2 linked regions of the Salipiger abyssi genome follow. The protein of the gene in region 1 interacts with the protein of each later gene in a pairwise test. Links are inferred from orthologs where the notes say so. Each region holds a gene or a part of one and is shown on either strand. Other genes may lie near its edges.

The links. The genes of interacting proteins can lie anywhere in the genome.
Region 2: the proteins of leuS (region 1) and ligA interact in binary tests that used the Escherichia coli proteins (3 or more experiments, as listed by UniProt). The link is inferred for Salipiger abyssi from one-to-one orthologs.

Annotation. Positions count from the first base shown.
Region 1 is NZ_CP015093.1:1,129,810-1,137,650, reverse strand. What follows is about bases 2,428-5,534. They hold leuS (leucine--tRNA ligase), read right to left. Parts: upstream 5,213-5,534; coding sequence 2,642-5,212; downstream 2,428-2,641. Other genes in these bases: Ga0080574_RS09140 (Aq_097 family APC-type transporter), read right to left, coding at 5,420-5,534; lptE (LPS assembly lipoprotein LptE), read right to left, coding at 2,428-2,655. Also shown: Ga0080574_RS09160 (bifunctional protein tyrosine phosphatase family protein/NAD(P)/FAD-dependent oxidoreductase), read right to left, coding at 1-975; holA (DNA polymerase III subunit delta), read right to left, coding at 1,145-2,173; more of lptE, read right to left, coding at 2,170-2,427; more of Ga0080574_RS09140, read right to left, coding at 5,535-6,610; ybgC (tol-pal system-associated acyl-CoA thioesterase), read left to right, coding at 6,722-7,111; protein TolQ, read left to right, coding at 7,262-7,841.
Region 2 is NZ_CP015093.1:3,423,235-3,428,572, reverse strand. The notes cover bases 2,368-5,338. They hold ligA (NAD-dependent DNA ligase LigA), read right to left. Parts: upstream 4,999-5,338; coding sequence 2,737-4,998; downstream 2,368-2,736. Other genes in these bases: ctrA (response regulator transcription factor CtrA), read right to left, coding at 5,066-5,338; recG (ATP-dependent DNA helicase RecG), read right to left, coding at 2,368-2,740. In the rest of the region: Ga0080574_RS20270 (methyl-accepting chemotaxis protein), read left to right, coding at 1-211; more of recG, read right to left, coding at 650-2,367. UniProt on the Escherichia coli protein: DNA ligase that catalyzes the formation of phosphodiester linkages between 5'-phosphoryl and 3'-hydroxyl groups in double-stranded DNA using NAD as a coenzyme and as the energy source for the reaction.

The sequences.
Region 1 (7,841 bases):
CTCGCGGAACCAGTGATCGCCCGAGAGATACATGGCCTTCTGCGGCGCGCCGGCGCATTTGATCGGCATCGGCGGCTGGGTGAAGAGTGCGCGCCCGGTCTTCAGCCCCTTCACCAGCTCCCAGGTATAGGGCGCGAGGTCGTAGCGGTAGTTCGAGGTCACGCCGTTCTTGCCCAGCGTCTCCACCAGCCCGTCGACCTTGCCCCAGTCGAGCTTGAGCCCCGGGCAGACGATGAGCCGGTCGTATTTCACCACCCGGCAGCCATCGAGCACGACGGCGTTGTTGCCGGGCTCAAAGGCGGCGACCGCGGATTTGATCCAGTGCACGCCTTTGGGGATCAGGCTGCCCATGGTCTTGGCGGTGGTTTCCGGCTCGAAGATGCCGCCGCCCACCATGGTCCAGCCGGGCTGGTAGTAATGCACATCCGCCGGATCGAGCAGCGCGATCTCCAGGCTGGGCAGGCGCGCCTTGAGGCTTGCCGCAACAGCGATCCCCGCCGCGCCGCCGCCCACCACGACCACGTCGAAGCTGGCATCGCCGGTATCGGTGGGGGTCTTGCCGCCATTGACGATGCGGCGCACCACGCCGGCCATGTCATAGCCCGCGTTCTTGGCGGCCATCAGGATCTCGGCGGTGGACATGGTTTTGGCCTGCGCCAGCGACCACAGCGTGGTCGAGCGTGTGCCGGTGCGGCAATAGGCAAAGACCGGGCCGGGCAGCTCGCGCAGGGCGCGTCCGAAATCCTCGGCATCGCCGTCCTGCACCTTGCCCGAAACCACCGGCAGATAGCGCGCCTCCAGCCCGTGCTGCCTGGCGGCGGCTTCGATCTCCTCGAAACTCTGCTGGTCCGAGCCCTCGCCATCGGGGCGGTTGCAGATGATCGAGCGATAGCCGGCGGCGGCGATCTCGGCCATGTCGTCTGTGGCGATCTGCGGTGAGACCGTGAGGTCGTCGTTGATCTTGCGGAATTCCAAAGCGCGTCTCCTCCAGGGCGGGAATCGGGATTGGCGTTTTATATATTCGCAATATAGAATTTGTCACGCGCCAGAGGGTCGCAGCGTATGGGGCGCGGCTGATTGCAGCGGCGCGACCGGTATTTTTGTCTCTGGCGTCGGCGCGGGGCCCCGGCGATGCGTCCCGCCGCTATCGCCGGTTGCGCAGCCAGGCCAGCCGGACGAAACCGCGCTCGACCAGCGCCATGGCCGGCGCCCGCTGCCCCGCCGAGCGGATCGACAGGTCGGTGTCCATGAGCATTCCCAGCGCCGCCTCCAACCGGTCGGCGGACCAGCCTTGCGCCTGTCGCAGCATGCGGTCGCGGCGCGGACCGAAAAGCGGCGGACGCAGCTTTTGCAGCCCCGCCTGCGGCCCGCCCGGAGACGAGGCCAACGCGTAAAGCACCCGGAAGTGCCGCATCGCCATGATCAGCAGCGTGACTGGCGTGACGCCCTGACCTTCGAGGCGCTGCACCAGCGGACCGATCTCGGCGCTGCGGCCCTCGGCCACCACGTTCAGAACGTCGTCGAGCTCGGCCTCGATGGAGGCTGGGGCGCAGGCGGCGACCTCTTCGGGCGTCAGCGGCGCCGGGTCGTCGAGCTTGTAGAGCGCCAGCTTTTCCAGAACCTGCCGGAAATCGCCCGGCTCCAGCGCCCTTCCCAGCGCCTCCAGCGCGTCGAAGGCGGCGCGGTCGACCTGTTCCAGCCCGGCCTTGCTCAGCGCCGCCTCGATCTCCTCGCGGCCCGGCGGGTCGGAATAGATGCCGATGGCGAGCGCGTTGCGATGCCCCTCGAAGAGCTTGCGCAGCTTCGATCTCGCCGCAAGCTGCCCGGCGGTCACGATCACCTGCGCATCGCCCTCGCGCCAGTCCTCCAGCGCGCGCGAGACGATATCGGCGAGCCCGTCGCCCGCCTCCTCGACAAAGGCCACGCGCGGGCCGGGGAAAAACCCCTGCGCCTTGATCGCGTCGAGCAGCATGGCCGGATCGCGGCGCAGCTCGGCGCCGGAAATCCGGGTGAGCCGCATCTCGGCCTCGCCCTCGGGGCCGACCAGCGCGGCGATGACCTCCTGCCGGCGATGCGCCACGCGCATCGCGTCCTCGCCATAGAGCAGCACGCCGGCGCGCGTCGGATCCGGCTTGCGGAAAAAGGCCTGTGCGTCGCGGCCCGTCAGCTTCATTGCGGCAGCGCATCCGCGTCGAGCAGCAGCCGGTCGATCACCTGATCGGCGAGAATCACCATCAGCCGCCGCTTGGCGTCGCGCTCGGCGGCCTGGGTGGCGGCGGTGGAGCCGGTGGCGGAGTAGGAGGTGAAGGCATCGGTGCGCCCGGCAATCAGCGCCTCTTCGCTGCCTGCGGGGCTCAGCACGTAATCGGCGCGGCCGGTCAGCCGGTAGCGCGTTGTCTGCCCGTCGGCGAGCGAGCCGAGCCCGGTCACCCCGGTGGAAATGGTCACATCCAGCGCATAGGGCCCGGCACCACGGCCCAGCCGCTCTTCGAAGCGGGCGTTGAAATCATAGTCGTAGCGGTCGTCGGGCTCGGACAGTGCCACCGCGTTCAGCAACGCGCCGCCACCGCCCTGCGGCCCGTAGACCGGGGTGAAGCCGCAGCCGGCGAGGGCTGCGAGCGAGAGAAGCAGGGTTCTGCGATCAGGCAACCACATTGACGATCCGGCCCGGTACGACGATCAGCTTTTTCGGTGCGGCCCCGTTCAGGGTCCGCTCCACAGCTTCATGCGCCAGCACCAGTTTTTCAACCTCTTCCTTGGGCATGTCCTTGGGCACGGTCAGTTCGCCGCGCCGCTTGCCATTGACCTGGATCGGCAGGGTCACCGTATCCTCGACGAGCATGGCCTCGTCGGCCACCGGCCAGGGCGCATCGGCAATCAGCCCCTCGCCGCCCAGCAACTGCCAGATCTCTTCGGAGAGGTGCGGCGTCATCGGCGACATGAGTTGCGCCAGAACCTTTGCCGCCTCGCGCTTCACCGCCGTACCGGCGCGCGATTTGGTCAGCGCGTTGGTGAAGGCGTAGAGCCGCGCGATGGCAGCGTTGAAGCCGAAGCTTTCGATGCCCAGCGTCACGTCGTGGATGCTCTTGTGCATCTCCCGCAGCATCGCCTCGTCCTCTTGCGTCGCGGGCACATCGGCCTCGGCGATCTCGGCGCAGGCGCGATAGACGCGCGAGAGGTGCTTGCTGGCGGCCTCGGCGCCGGCGGCGGTCCATTCCACGTCGCGCTCGGGCGGGCTGTCGCTCAGCACGAACCAGCGCGCGGTATCGGCGCCGTACTGGCCGATGATCGCCACCGGATCGACCACGTTGTTCTTGGATTTCGACATCTTGGCCGAGGGGACGATCTCCACCTCGGTGCCGTCCTCCAGATAGCCCTTGCCGTCCCGCAGCTCGACCGCCTCGGGATAGTGATAGACCGGGCGGCCCTTGGCATCCTTGGTCTGGTAGATCGCGTGGGTCACCATGCCCTGGGTGAAGAGCGCGTTGAACGGCTCCTTGCATTTCTCCGGCAGGTGGCCGGTGATGTACATGGCGCGTGCGAAGAAGCGCGAATAGAGCAGGTGCAAGATCGCGTGTTCGATGCCGCCGATATACTGGTCGACATTCATCCAGTATTCGGCCTCTTCCATGACGGTGGGCGTCTCGGCGTCCGGCGCGGTGAAGCGGGCGAAATACCAGCTCGAGTCCACGAAGGTGTCCATCGTGTCGGTCTCGCGCTTGGCCGGCGCGCCGCATTGCGGGCAGGCGCAGTCGCGCCAGCTCGGGTGCCGGTCGAGCGGGTTACCGGGCACCGAGAAGTCGATGGGCTTGCCGCCCTCGTCATAGGGGAGCTGGATGGGGAGGTTTTCTTTCTTCTCCGGCACCACGCCGCAGCTTTCGCAATGCACCACCGGGATCGGGCAGCCCCAGTAGCGCTGCCGCGACAGGCCCCAGTCGCGCAGGCGGTATTTGGTGACGCCGTGACCGACGCCATTGGCTTCGCAGAAATCCACCGCCGCATTAACTGCGTCCTCACCGGTCTGCTCGACCTCGCCGGCGATCAGGCGGGTATAGCGCACCGCTTCGGTCTTGGCCGGCACGAAGGGCGCGGCCTGGATGTCGTGATCGCCGTCGAGCGGCAGGAAGGTGTCGACGATGGGCAGGCCGTATTTCGTCGCGAATTCATGGTCGCGCGCATCGTGGCCGGGGCAGCCGAAAATCGCACCGGTGCCGTAATCCATCAGGATGAAGTTCGCGATATAGACCGGCAGCTCGACCGCCGTGTCGAACGGGTGGCGCACGGTGATGCCGGTGTTGAGACCGCGCTTCTCGGCCTTCTCCAGCTCTTCCTCCGACGTGCCCATACGGCGGCATTCGGCGACGAACTCCGCCACTTCCGCGTTGTCGCGCTCAAGATGTTTCGCCAGCGGATGGTCGGGCGAGATGCCGACAAAGCTCGCGCCCATCAGCGTGTCGGGGCGGGTGGTGTAGACCTCGATCCGGTCGAACCCGTCCGGCGCGTCGACGGTGGAGAAGGCGAATTGCAGCCCGCGCGAGCGGCCGATCCAGTTGGCCTGCATCAGCTTGACCTTGGCCGGCCAGTCGTCGAGCCCGTCGAGCGCATCGAGCAGCTCGCCCGAGAAATCCGAGATCTTGAAGAACCACTGGGTGAGTTCCTTGCGCTCGACCAGCGCGCCCGAGCGCCAGCCGCGCCCGTTCTCGACCTGTTCGTTGGCCAGCACGGTCATATCGACCGGATCCCAGTTCACCACGGCGTTCTTGCGGTAGACCAGCCCGGCATGCAGGAAATCGAGGAACAGCGCCTGCTGCTGACCGTAATACTCCGGGTCGCAGGTGGCGAACATGCGCGACCAGTCGAGCCCGAAGCCCAGCGGCTTCATCTGCTCGACCATGGTGTCGATATTGGAATAGGTCCAGTCCTTGGGGTGACCGCCCGAGGCCATGGCGGCGTTTTCGGCGGGCATGCCGAAGGCGTCGAACCCCATCGGGTGCAGCACGTTGAAGCCGTTCTGCTTTTTATAACGCGCGATCACGTCGCCCATCGTGTAGTTGCGCACATGGCCGATATGGATGCGCCCGGACGGGTAGGGGAACATCTCGAGCACGTAGTATTTCGGCTTGCCGGCGGTGCGGGTGGCCTTGAAGGTCAGGGCCTTGTCCCAGGCGGCCTGCCATTTCGGCTCGATCGAAGCGGGGTCGTAACGCGACATCTGGTTTCCCTCGGAACGGACGGGTCTCGGGGCGGGGTGATAGGCGCATGGGGGCGTGGCGTCCAGTGCCAGTGTCCTGCGGGAGGCCGGTTTGGCGCGGGTTCGGAAGAGAAGTGGTCCTCGTTACGGGCTCATCGGGCCTGCGCTGAGGTTCGGGTGAGCCGTGCCGGACAATGCTCAAGCGCCCGGCGTCTGCTCGAAACCGCCTCACTCCACCGGTGTGCCGAACACCGTGATCGCCAGCCCCAGCGCCGCCATTGCCGCGAACCCCGCCGCCAGCGCCGGGCGCCCCTGCGCATAGGCGCCCCGGCAGGCGATCCCCGCCTGCACCGCGTAATAGGCGGCAAAGGCGCGCGAGGCATGCGAGATGATCTCGAACACGTCGAACCCCCAGGTCAGCGCCAGCCCGAACCCCACCAGCAGCGCATAGGAGAGCCGCTGCGGCAGCCGCCCGCCGGTCAGCTCGGAGATCAGACCTCCGGCGCCGCCGGTATCGGCCACCGCCGCGCTGAACTGCGCCGCCAGCGCCGCCGCCGTCAGCATCAGCGGCAGAACCGGCGCCACCAGCGCCATCAGCCCGATGATCGCGGTCTCGCTCAGATCCTCGGTGCCCGGCGCAAAGACATAGGCGATGAGCAGCACATAGATCATGTAGATCGCCGTCGAGAGCCCCTGCGCGATCTTCATCGCGCGGATCCGCGTTGGCGGGTCGTATTCGGCGCCCAGATAGCGTGCGGTCTCAAAGCCCTGCACCGTGACGATGAGGCCGAAGGCCAGCGCCAGCCCGGCCCAGCCGGTCTGCGTCGCGGGGTTGAGCAGAAGCTCCCCGGCCTGCGCCTTGCCGGCAAAGAACCAGATCAGCCCCGCCAGCAGCCCGGCGATGATCGCCAGCTTCAGCCCGACGCTCACCTGCTCCAGCCGCTCCAGCGCCGAAAAACCCTTTGTCCAGCCGATCACGAGGATGGCCAGCAGCATGGCGCTGGTCAGCAGCCGAGCATGCAGCGCGTCGTTCCACGGCGTCAGCCGCATGCCGAAGGCGCCGAAGAGGTTGAGGTAATAGGCGACCGAGATGAAATAGGCGAAGGCCAGCGCCCAGGAGGCAAGGGCCTCCAGCCGCTCCTCTGTCTGCGTCCGGGGCGCCTCTGCCGCGCGGCGGGCGATGTTGAAGCGGATCGCGGCGCCGAACCCGTAGGCCACGAGGCAGAGCGCCGCCATGACCAGCGGCGCCCAGGCGCCGTAGGAGGTGTCGAGGATCGGCCCCAGCACGAGAAAGCCGCTGCCGATGATCGAGGCCAGCGGCGTGACCGCCGCGCGCCAGAGTGGCGCGCCCGCGAGGCGCGGCCAGAGCAGCAGCGCGCCGGTGGCGAGCGTCGCGGCGAGGATCAGGGCGGTCATCATGGCGCCGAGGCTTAAGCGCTTTCGCCGCCGGCGGAAAGGGCGCCGGGGCCGGGTTGCATGCCGCTCGCGCGCCGCCTAGGGTCGCGGCGCGAGGCAAGCGGAGCGCGTCCCATGGTGCATGAGTTTCCGGTACAGGTGTATTACGAAGACACCGACATGGCGGGGATCGTCTATCACGCCAATTACCTCAAATTCATCGAGCGCGCCCGCTCCGACTGGGTCCGCAGCCTCGGCATCGACCAGAACGCGATGCGCGAGCACGAGGGCGTGGTCTTTGTCCTGCGCCGGATCGAGGCGGACTTCCGCGCCCCGGCGCAGTTCGAGGACACGCTGAGCGTGCAGACCGAGGTGCGCTCGGTCGGCGGTGTGCGGCTGGTGCTGTCGCAGACGGTGCTGCGCGACGGCGAGGTGCTGTTCTCCGCCGAGGTTACGCTGGTGGCGATGCATCTCGACGGTCAGCCGACGCGGTTGCCGGAGCAGCTGCGCCGGCGGGTTCACTGACGCTTTCGGGCGCTGCGCAGGCAAAACACCGCCCAAAGCCGTGCTCTGCGGCGCGATGACGCCAATGTGTTGGCGTTTCCCCTGCAAATGGGATAGATTCGCCGCTAACGAGAGCCTCGATAACAGAGGCCCGAGAGGAAGAGCAGGCTAATGGATCCACAAACCCTTGCGCTCGCGCAGGAGATCGATTTCTCCATGTGGGGGCTCTTTGCGCGCGCCACACTCACCGTCAAGCTGGTCATGCTGTTGCTGGTTCTGGCTTCGGTCTGGGGCTGGGCGATCATTTTCGAAAAGATCGTCAGCTATCGCCGCGCCCGGCGCGAGGCCGCCAAGTTCGACCGCGCCTTCTGGTCCGGCGACCCGCTGGACGAGCTTTACGACCAGATCGGCTCCGACCCGAAAGGCCGAGCACAGCGCGTCTTTGCCGCCGGCATGACCGAATGGCGGCGCTCGCATCGCGACGATGGCGGGCTGATCGCCGGCGCCCATGCGCGGATCGACCGCTCGATGGACGTGGCGATCCAGAAGGAGAGCGAAGAGCTTCAGCGCGGTCTGCCGGTGCTGGCGACGGTCGGCTCGACCGCGCCCTTCGTCGGGCTCTTCGGCACGGTCTGGGGCATCATGCATGCCTTTATCGAGATCGCCCAGCAGCAGGACACCTCGCTGGTCGTGGTGGCGCCCGGCATCGCCGAGGCGCTCTTTGCGACGGCGCTGGGTCTGGTGGCGGCGA
Region 2 (5,338 bases), 2.3 Mb from region 1 along the record:
TCCGGTCTGGAACGCCGCCAATAGCCGCAACCGCCGGATCTTTGACGACCGGGTCGGGCTCAAGGCCGGGCGCAACACCAGACCCTTCCTGCTTCAGGTCTATCGCCGCGACATGGGCGGCGGCAATTTCGTCATGATGAAGGATCTCTCCGCCCCGATCACCGTGCGCGGCAAGCACTGGGGCGGCTTGCGGCTCGCCTACCGGTTCTGAACACCGCCCCACAAGAAAAAGCCGCCGCGCTCCGGGGGAGGAGGCGGCGGCGAGTAGCGTGTCTTTTTGGGGAAACGGACCGGTGCGTGCCGCCGGGTTTCAGGCAGGCCGGGGGCACATCAGCGGGGACAGTCGCCTTGCATCGGGACAGTGATGCGGGACCGGTCCGGGAAAAGACCGCAGGCAGAAACGAAAAACCTTTCAGAAGCTGGGCAGGTGCAACGCCCCCAGAAGAATGACCACCAAAGACACGCCGCCGATCATATCCTGAAGAAGGGTGGATTCGGCGCGGGTCAGAACCTTGCGAAGCGTGTCGATCATGGTGGCATTCCCTGTCTGGCGTTTTGTTACCCTTTTGTTCTCATGTCTTTTACGATCTGTAAAGAACTTTTTGAGAACATTTGAGAACAAAACAGGTTTCAGCAGAGGTGCGCGCGGCTAACCCACTGAAATCAAACGGATCGCCTCGTCCTGCCGCATCAGCCAGAGCAGCATGCGCGCCGCCTGCCCGCGCTCGCTTTGCAGCGTCGGATCCTCGGCCAGCAGCTTGCGCGCATCGCTCTGCGCCATCGCCATCAACCCGGCCTGGTGCTCCAGATCCGCCACGCGGAATCGCGGCAGCCCCGATTGCGCCGTGCCGATCAGATCGCCGGCGCCACGCATCTCCAGATCGACCTCGGAGATGCGGAACCCGTCCTCGGTCTCGCGCAGGGTGGTCAGGCGTTTCATGCCCGCCTCGCCCAGCGGCGGCTGATACATCAGCAAACAGGTGCTCTCCGCCTCGCCCCGCCCGACGCGCCCGCGCAGCTGGTGCAGCTGCGCCAGCCCGAACCACTCGGCGCGCTCGATCACCATGATCGAGGCATTGGGCACGTTCACCCCGACCTCGATCACCGTGGTCGCCACCAGCACCTTGGTCTCGCCGGCCACGAACCGCGCCATGGCGGCATCCTTCTCGGCGGGCGGCATCTGGCCATGCACCAGCCCCACGACACCCTCTCCCAGCACCGCGCGCAGATGCTTGAAGCGCTCCTCGGACGCCGTCAGGTCGACCGCCTCGCTCTCCTCGACCAGCGGGCAGACCCAGTAGGCCTGCCGCCCCTCGGCCACCGCCTTGCGCAGATGGGCAACCACCTCCTCCATGCGCTCGGACGAGATCAGCGCGGTGCGGATCGGCTTGCGCCCGGGCGGTTTCTCGTCGAGCAGCGAGACGTCCATATCGCCATATTGCGCCAGCGCCAGGCTGCGCGGGATCGGCGTGGCGGTCATCACCATCACATCCGCCGCCGCCCCCTTGCGCCCCAGCTCCAGCCGCTGGCGCACGCCGAAACGGTGCTGCTCGTCGACAATCGCCAGCCGCAGATCGGCGAATTCCACATCCGCCTGGAACACCGCATGGGTGCCCACCAGGATCTGGATATCGCCGCGCGCCAGCGCCGCCAGCTTGGCGCGGCGCTCGGCGCCCTTGTCGCGCCCGGTGAGCAGCTCCAGCACCACGCCGGCGCTTTCGGCAAAGGGTTTCAGCCCGTCGAGATGCTGCCGCGCGAGGATCTCGGTGGGCGCCATCATCACCCCCTGCCCGCCGGCCTCGACCGCGATCAGCAGCGCCATGAAGGCGACCAGCGTCTTGCCGGCGCCGACATCGCCCTGCAACAGCCGGTTCATGCGTTCGGGCCTGGCCATGTCTCCGGCGATCTCGTCCATCGCCCGGGCCTGCGCGCCGGTCGGGCGAAACGGCAACGATGCCAGAACCTTGCGGCGCAGCGCCCCATCGCCCATGGTCTCCTGCCCCTTGCCCTTGCGACGATGCACGCGGGCCAGCGCCAGGGTCAGCTGATGCGCCATCAGCTCGTCATAGGCGAGCCGCGCCCGCGCCGGCGCCGTGGGGGTGAGATCGCCCGCGCCCTGCGGCGCATGCGCCGACGCGATCGCGGCGCGCCAGTCGGGCCAGCCCTCGCGCGCCTTCAGCGGCCCGTCGATCCATTCCTCGAACTCCGGCGCGCGCGACAGCGCATCCGCCACCGCCCGCGTCATCAGCTTTTGCGTCACGCCATGGGTGAGCGGATAGACCGGCTCATACTCCGGCAGACTCGCGGCCTCCTCGGGGGGCAGCATATGGTCGGGATGCACCATCTGCGCCATGCCGTCGAAAAGCTCGACCCGGCCCGAGACCAGCCGCCGCGCGCCCTCGGGCAGCAGCCGCGTGAGGTAGTCCTCACGCCCGTGGAAGAACACGAGCTGAAAGCCGATATGCGCATCCTCCACATGGATGCGGTAGGGCCGGCCGCGCTGCGCGGGTTTCATGTGACGGCCCACCGTCACCTCGACGGTCACCACCCCGGGCAGATCGGCGCCCTGCACCGTAGCGCGCGGGCGGCGGTCGATCACCGAATGCGGCAGGGTAAACAGCAGATCGCGCGGCGCGGCGATCTCCAGCCCCTCGAGCGCCTGCGCGGTCTTGGGGCCCACCCCGTCGAGCGTCTTCAACTCGGCAAAGAGCGGCCAGAGCGCCTCGGGCCGCTGGGTCATGCCCCGATCAGCGCCAGCCAGGCGTCTTCGTCCATGATCTCCACCCCCAGCTCGCGCGCCTTGGTCTCCTTCGAGCCGGCGCCCGGCCCGGCCACGACGATATCGGTCTTCTTGCTGACCGAGCCCGAGACCTTGGCCCCCAGCGCCTCGGCCCGCGCCTTGGCCTCGGCGCGGGTCATTTTTTCCAGAGACCCGGTGAAGACCACGGTCTTGCCGACCACCGGCGAGCCCTCGGTGGCCGGGCGCTCGGCCTCCTGGATGTCGAGATGGGCGGCGAGCCGGTCGATCGAGGCGCGTTCGGCCTCCTGCCCGAAGGAGGTGACCAGCGCCACCGCCACGGTCATGCCGATGCCATCGACGCCGACCAGATCCTCCCAGGCGGCGCGGGCCTCGGGCGCGACCTGCGGCGCCTCGGACCAGACCGCATCGCGGGTTTCCTTGATGCGGGCGCGGCGCTCTTCGGCGGCGGCGGTCTTGCGCTCGGCCTCCACCGCGGCCTCGGCCTGGCGGTGGCGCGCGGCGGCGGGACCGGCGGCGTCGACGGCGGCGATCAGCGCGTCCCAGCGCAGGTAGTGGCGCGCCAGGTCGTTGGCGACCACCTCGCCCACATGGCGGATGCCGAGCGCAAAGATCACCCGACCGAGCGCGATGCGGCGGCGCTCGTCGATTGCGTCGAACAGGTTCGCCGCGCTCTTCTCGCCCCAGCCCTCGCGGTTCTTCAGTTGCTGCATGCCGGCGCCGTAGCGTTCCTTCAGCGTGAAGATATCGGCAGGCTCCTTAATCCAGCCGTCGCGGTAGAACTGTTCCACCTGCTTGGCGCCCAGCCCCTCGATGTCGAAAGCGGCGCGCGAGACGAAATGCTTCAGCTTTTCAACCGCCTGCGCCGGGCAGATCAGCCCACCGGTGCAGCGGCGCACGGCGTCGCCCTCCTCGCGGATCGCCTCGGAGCCGCATTCCGGGCAGGTGCCAGGGAAGGCATAGGGCTGCGCATCCTCGGGGCGTTTCGACAGGTCGACATCGGCGACCTTGGGGATCACGTCGCCGGCGCGATAGACCTGCACCCAGTCGCCGATGCGGATATCCTTGCCGTCGCGGATCGGGTTGCCGGAGGCGTCGCGCCCGGCGATGTAATCCTCGTTGTGCAGCGTGGCGTTGGAGACCACGACGCCGCCCACGGTGACCGGCGTCAGCCGCGCGACGGGCGAGAGCGCCCCGGTGCGGCCCACCTGGATGTCGATGGCTTCGAGCCGGGTCCAGGCAAGCTCGGCGGGGAATTTATGCGCGATGGCCCAGCGGGGGGTGGTCGAGCGGAAGCCCAGCCGCGCCTGAAGCGCGAGGTCGTTCACCTTGTAGACCACGCCGTCGATATCGTAGCCGAGCGTCGCGCGCTGCGCCTCGATCTCGGCATAATGCGCCAGCATCTCCTCCGGCCCGTCGCAGAGGCGGGTGAGGTCGTTGGTCTGGAAATCGAGCGCCTGCAACCGGTCGATGGCGCCTTTCTGGGTCTCGGCCAGCGGCGCCGAGAGCTCGCCCCAGCCATAGGCAAAGAATTTCAGCGGGCGGGCGCGGGTGATCTCCGAATCGAGCTGGCGCAGGGAGCCGGCAGCGGCGTTGCGCGGGTTGGCGAAGCGTTTGCCGCCCTGCGCCTCCTGCCGCTCGTTGAGCGCCGCGAAATCCTCGTGGCTCATATAGACCTCGCCGCGCACCTCGAGCAGCGCCGGCGCACCGTCGAGCCGTTCGGGAATGTCCTCGATGGTGCGGGCATTGGCGGTGACGTTCTCGCCCTCGCTGCCATCGCCGCGGGTCGCCGCCTGCATCAGCACGCCGTCCTCATAGCGCAGGGACAGCGACAGCCCGTCGATCTTGGGCTCGGCGGTGAAGGCCAGCGCTGCGTCATCGGTGAGACCGAGATAGCGGCGGATGCGGGCGTCGAATTCGCGCACCTCCCCGGCGTCGAAGGCATTGCCCAGCGACATCATGCGCTGCGCGTGGCGGACCTTGGCGAATCCCTCCGCCAGCGGCGCGCCGATCTGTTCGGAGGGGCTGTCCTCGCGTTTCAGATCGGGAAAGCGCGCCTCGATCGCGGCATTGCGCCGTTTCAGCGAATCGTATTCCGCATCGCTGATCTCGGGCGCGTCCTCGGTGTGATAGGCGCGATTGGCCTGCGCGAGCAGATCGGCGAGCCGTGCCAGCTCGTCGCGCGCCTGCGCCTCGGTCAGCGCCTCGACCGCAAGTTCCGCTATTGCCTCATCCGCCATGGAAGCGCCCCCGTATCACGCCATCTGGCGCAAGTGATAGGGCGCGGGGGCGGCGGCGTCCAGCCGCTCAGCCGTTGGCGGCGATGGCGGGCGGCTCGTCCGAGCGCGGCTCCGGATCGCGCAGCACATAGCCGCGCCCCCAGACCGTCTCGATGTAATTTTCGTCGCCCGTCGCTTCGGAAAGTTTTTTCCGCAATTTGCAGATAAACACGTCGATGATTTTCAATTCCGGCTCATCCATGCCGCCATAAAGATGATTGAGGAACATTTCCTTTGTCAAAGTCGTGCCTTTGCGCAGACTTAGCAGTTCGAGCATCTGATATTCCTTGCCGGTCAGATG